2 regions of the Bartonella sp. B10 genome follow, and region 2 is predicted to be linked to the other one. Evidence: predicted binding sites of a transcription regulator. Region 2 holds the regulator's gene; the other holds the start of a gene.
The links. Region 2 encodes HrcA, which represses chaperone genes, less so after heat shock. Its sites were predicted from a motif close to GTTAGCACTCNCNNNNNGNGAGTGCTAAC; they were not measured.
Positions count from the first base shown of each region.

Region 1: the regulator HrcA is predicted to act here: its motif matches at 1,230-1,258, upstream of groES (co-chaperone GroES).

Region 1 is NZ_CP200030.1:1,083,532-1,086,666, forward strand. It holds gene fumC (class II fumarate hydratase) at 1-1,081, opposite strand, end outside; gene groES (co-chaperone GroES) at 1,307-1,603, shown strand; gene groL (chaperonin GroEL) at 1,663-3,135, shown strand, end outside.
Region 2 is NZ_CP200030.1:761,442-764,576, reverse strand. It holds gene rdgB (RdgB/HAM1 family non-canonical purine NTP pyrophosphatase) at 1-220, opposite strand, end outside; gene hrcA (heat-inducible transcriptional repressor HrcA) at 535-1,605, shown strand; gene grpE (nucleotide exchange factor GrpE) at 1,746-2,417, shown strand; gene thpR (RNA 2',3'-cyclic phosphodiesterase) at 2,513-3,052, opposite strand.

The sequences.
Region 1 (3,135 bases), 320 kb from region 2:
ACACATTCAATTCAAAGTGTCCTTGGCTTGCAGCAAATGTTACACTGGTATGATTACCAAAGACTTGGCATGCAACCATGGTCATGGCTTCACATTGTGTAGGGTTTACTTTCCCTGGCATAATGGAAGATCCTGGTTCATTTTCTGGGAGGGTAAGTTCACCCAAGCCTGAGCGTGGCCCTGATCCCAAAAATCGAATGTCATTGGCAATTTTAAAAAGATCTGCTGCTAATGCATTCAAGCTTCCATGAAAATGCGCAAGCGCTCCATGATGCGCAAGCGCTTCAAATTTATTGCTGGCAGTTTTGAAAGCTATCCCGGTAAGATTGCTTATTGTTTCAGCAAATGCAACATCAAATCCCTGCGGTGCATTAAGACCTGTTCCAACGGCTGTACCTCCTTGAGCCAGCATCTGAACATCAATAAGAGCTGCTTCAATACGTTGGCGATTGGCTTCTAATGCTGCTCGATATCCTGAAAATTCTTGCCCTAAGGTTAGAGGTGTTGCATCCTGAGTATGGGTGCGTCCAATTTTGATGATATCAGCAAATTCTTCTTCTTTTCTTTTTAAAGTAGTAATAAGAGTTTCAAGAATTGGAAATAAGTGTTGGCGTGTTTGTAGTGTGGTGGCAATGTGAAGCGCTGTGGGGAAGGAATCATTTGATGATTGGCTCATATTGACGTGATCATTAGGGTGAACAGGTGCTTTACTGCCTAACTTACCTCCCAATAGCAGGTTAGCATGGTTTGCGATTACTTCATTGACGTTCATATTGCTTTGTGTACCAGAACCTGTCTGCCAGACAGAAAGTGGAAAATGCGTATCGAATGTACCGGAGAGTACTTCATCGGCAGCAGTAATGATTGCTTTTCCAATGTTTTGTGGGAGTTTCCCTTTGTCCATATTTACAATTGCTGCGGCTTTTTTAATAAGGCTTAAGGCATAGATGATGGTGAGAGGTTGTTTTTCTGTGCCAATATTAAAATTATGTAGAGAACGTTCAGTTTGTGCTCCCCAATAGCGGTCTTGACGTACTGAAATCGTTCCAAAGCTATCAGTTTCCTGACGTGTTTCTACCATGGTAAAATCCTTTTATGTTTACTGATTAATAAAAAAGTAGATAACGCAAAATAGAAAAAAGAGGCAAGACTTTGAAGTCTTTTTAATATAAATTATTTTACGAAGAATTCTTGACATTGGAGGGCAGCGATTTTATATCTTGGATGTTATTAGCACTCGTGCCTGATGAGTGCTAATAGGGACTTAAAGATTAATTTAGTTTATTAAGTTTTAAGGATTTTAAACATGGCTAACATACAATTCCGCCCACTTCACGACCGTGTCGTTGTTCGTCGGGTTGAATCTGAAAATAAAACTGCGGGTGGGATCATTATTCCAGATACAGCTAAAGAAAAACCTCAAGAAGGTGAGGTTCTTGCTGTTGGTAATGGTGCTCTCGATGACAACGGAAAGCGTGTGCCTTTAGAGGTTAAAACAGGAGACCGTATCTTATTTGGAAAATGGTCTGGAACCGAAGTAAAGATCAATGGTGAAGACCTCTTAATCATGAAAGAATCTGACATTATGGGAATTATGGGGTAATTCAGCCTCTTAATTCTTTCATGTTGTACTAGTTGAAGACAATTTCAAGGAGAAATTAAATGGCTGCTAAAGAAGTCAAGTTTGGCCGTGAAGCGCGTGAGCGTTTATTGCGTGGCGTTGATATCCTTGCTAACGCTGTTAAGGTAACACTCGGCCCTAAAGGTCGTAATGTGGTAATTGATAAATCGTTTGGTGCACCTCGCATCACAAAAGATGGTGTATCGGTTGCAAAAGAAATCGAACTGGAAGATAAGTTCGAAAATATGGGAGCGCAGATGCTGCGTGAGGTTGCTTCCAAAACTAATGATATTGCTGGTGATGGAACAACAACTGCTACCGTTTTAGGGCAGGCTATTGTCCAAGAAGGTGTAAAAGCTGTTGCTGCAGGCATGAACCCAATGGATCTTAAACGTGGGATTGATGCTGCTGTTGAAGAAGTGGTGGCAAATCTTTTCAAAAAAGCAAAAAAAATTCAAACTTCAGCAGAAATCGCACAGGTGGGAACAATTTCCGCTAATGGTGCTGCAGAAATTGGAAAAATGATTGCTGATGCCATGGAAAAAGTTGGTAATGAAGGTGTCATTACCGTGGAAGAAGCAAAAACTGCTGAAACAGAATTAGAAGTTGTTGAAGGAATGCAGTTCGACCGTGGGTATCTTTCACCTTATTTTGTCACAAATGCTGATAAAATGGTGGCTGATCTTGATGATCCTTACATTCTTATTCACGAAAAGAAATTGTCTAATCTGCAATCTCTACTTCCTGTTCTTGAAGCTGTTGTTCAGTCTGGAAAACCACTGCTCATTATTGCTGAAGATGTGGAAGGTGAAGCTTTGGCAACGCTCGTTGTCAACAAGTTGCGCGGTGGTTTAAAAATTGCTGCTGTGAAAGCTCCAGGATTTGGTGATCGTCGTAAAGCAATGCTTGAGGATATTGCAATCTTAACATCTGGTCAGGTTATTTCAGAAGATGTTGGTATTAAATTGGAAAATGTCACTTTGGATATGCTTGGTCGTGCGAAGAAAGTGAATATTTCTAAAGAAAACACAACAATTATTGATGGAGCTGGACAAAAAGCTGAAATTAATGCACGTGTAAACCAAATTAAGCTCCAGATCGAAGAAACAACTTCTGACTATGATCGTGAAAAATTGCAAGAAAGACTTGCTAAACTCGCTGGTGGTGTTGCTGTTATTCGTGTTGGTGGTGCAACAGAAGTTGAAGTTAAAGAAAAGAAAGATCGTGTTGATGATGCCTTGAATGCAACACGTGCTGCTGTAGAAGAAGGCATTGTGGCTGGCGGTGGAACCGCGTTGTTACGTGCTGCAAATGCTTTGACTGTTAAAGGAAGCAACCCTGATCAAGAAGCTGGTATCAGCATTGTTCGCCGTGCGCTTCAGGCACCAGCACGTCAGATTGCAACAAATGCAGGTGAAGAAGCAGCGATTATTGTTGGCAAGGTACTTGAAAATAATTCAGACACATTTGGTTACAATACTGCAACTGGTCAATTTGGTGATTTGATTTCTTTG
Region 2 (3,135 bases):
CATCAGAGAGAGCAGGAAGTCCTGCATTTTTTGCAGCTGCAAAAGCTTTAATATAAGCATTTTCTTCAAATGTTGTTCCTGTTTCCTCAGGTTCACACAAACCAAGTTCTTGTGCTGATTGTATTATTAAACCAAAGGGAGCGATCAATGTGGTAATTTCATGCAATTTATTAGCATTATGTGTGGCAATTATAAGTTTTTTAATTGCTATACTTCTCATATATATCTCTCCAGAAATGAAGGGGATAGCTATTTACTGTGTTTAAAACTGGATTAAATGATCACATGATATGAGTCTTGCTATATTTTACAAGGTATTATCTTCCCGTTTATTCGTTGATAGTTTATTTAAATGAGCTTTCTTGTATTCAACGAGGATAATAATTGAAAAATGCATAGAAATGCCTTTTTTTGATGATAGTATTTTTTATAATCAGTATGTGATATTCTTCTGTATTGCTTTATACTATTTGACCAGATCCTTAGCAAAACTTATATAAGAAGAAAGTGTTTTTAAGTAGTGAAACAATTGTGATGAAGCATAAGTCTATTGATGATGAACTAAAATGCCTTGATGAACGTTCACGTGATGTTTTTCGTCATATCGTTGAAGCTTACCTTAATGATGGTGAGCCTGTGGGCTCAAGAAATCTTTCGCGACTTTTGCAAAAAGCATTATCACCTGCAACGGTTCGTAATGTTATGAGTGATCTCGAACATCTTGGTTTAATTTATGCACCTCATGTATCTGCAGGGAGAATGCCGACGCAATCAGGTTTACGGTTTTTTGTTGATGCATTTATGGAAGCAGGTGATTTGCCAATTGAGGAGCGCGAAAGTATTGAAACTCAAGTTAAAGAAGCAGGTCATGCACAATCAATTGAACATTTTCTTGTTCAAGCTAGTCAAGTTCTTTCAGATCTTTCGCGTGGAGCAGGGTTAGTTTTAGCAACGAAACATGAAGGAACTTTAAAACATATTGAGTTTGTACGACTTGATGGAGAGCATGCTCTTGCAGTTTTAGTAACACAACAGGGTGAAGTTGAAAATCGTATTGTTCGTTTACCGGAAGGTGTTACCCATGCACAATTAGCAGAGGCGACAAATTTTCTTAATGCCCATATTCAGGGACGTACATTAAGTGAAGCTAAAGAAGAAATTGCACGTTTGTGCTCAGAAACGCGGGCTGCTCTTGATCATTTATCTCATCGTCTTGTTGAGACTGGATTAGCTCTTTGGGGAGGAGAAGATGCTAATCATAAAATACACCTTATTGTTCGTGGTCGGAGTAATCTGCTTGAAGATGTAAAGGCAGAAGAAGATTTAGAACGTTTAAGGCATTTGTTCGATGATCTTGAAACTCGTGAAAGTATGGCGCAGTTGCTTGATTTAGCAGATTCAGGTTCAGGGGTTCGTATTTTTATTGGTTCAGAAAATAAATTGTTCTCGCTTTCTGGTTCTTCTTTGGTTGTGGCTCCTTATTGTGATTCACAGCAAAGAGTCATTGGTGCTTTAGGGGTTATTGGTCCAAAACGGCTTAATTATGCAAGGATTGTTCCTATGGTTGATTATACGGCTCAACTCGTATCGCAGCTGTTGCGATAGATTGCGCCAAAATAATTCATAACAATAGAGTACTTTTATTGCAAATGCACATTGTGTTAAGATATGAAAATATCTCTTGATTTTTGTCTGTAAAATTTCGATATCGATGATAACAAATCTTATGAAGGAATGGAGTTTTTATGTCTGATGAAAAAAACAAATTTACTGATACTTCATTTGAAAATTGCGATTTAGAGGATTCTGCTGATCGTGATGCTTTTATACAAGATGCAGATGAATTTTTAAAAATGCATAAAGAAGAAGCTCATGCAGATGTTAAAGAGGAAGAGAGCGCTACTGATTCATTGGTTACTTTACAAGATGAAAATAAAGAACTGAGAGATCAGATTTTACGCCTTGCTGCAGATATGGAAAATTTGCGGCGTCGTACTGCGCGTGATGTGGCTGACGCAAAAGCTTATTCTATTGCCAATTTTGCACGCGATATGTTATCTGTTTCTGATAACCTAAATCGTGCTTTGGAGGCTATTCCAGAAGGTGCTCGAGAAAGCGATGCTGGTTTAAAAACATTAGCTGAAGGTGTTGAAATGACCGAGCGTGCAATGATAGCAGCGTTAGAGCGTCATGGCGTAAAAAAAATTCATCCAGAAGGGCAAAAATTTGATCCTCACTTTCATCAAGCTATGTTTGAAATTCCTAATGCTGATGTTCCGGATAATACTGTCCAGCAAGTTGTTCAGGCAGGTTATATTATCGGTGAACGTGTTTTACGTCCTGCGATAGTTGGTGTAGCTAAAGGAGGAGCGAAGGAAGCTTCTATCGAGTCTGATACATCACAAACACATCAGTAATAATACGCTCAGTGCAAAAACAAGGCATTGCGCGTAATCTCATGTTTTGAAGTATCTTCTTAGGGAAATGCTACAAATGGTATTAAAATTCTCTTTTATGCTTTTAGTGCCCAACTTCCTTTTACAATATAAGGATTATCGTTCATAGGGGATGGTGATAAAAATAACACAAAATGGTTGATTTCAAAAGGGGGAAGTAAAAAATTACTCCGAGAAGATAGATAAGTAGATAGATCATTAGGTTTGATATCAAGTAATCGTGCGATAGTTATATGTGGAGTGAATGGTCTTTTATCCGGAGTCAATCTTAAGTAGTTCTGAATATATTGCATCTGTTTTTGTAAAAGGTTAAGGATTTCACAAAATTTAATGCGAATAATGAGAGAATGAGGAGCATCTTTTGAACCAAAAATTTCAAAGTCGTGAGTATGTAATGTAAAAGGGGGAAGCTTTATTGTGTCAAAAGCATGCATAAGCTTCCTTGCTGTAGAATCTTCAATTTCACCAAAAAAAGACAAAGTAATGTGAAAATTTCGTGGGTTGATCCATTGTGCTTTTGGCAAGCCGTTTTGCAACGACACGAGTTTTTTCGTTATGTTTTGGGGAATTTGAAGAGCACTAAACAAACGTGGCATGATACCTCCTTATGGTTGAAAGGTGGTTCCATAGTTGCATTGGTGGATTAATTAGTAAACGGAACCGATTTACTAGAGAGAAG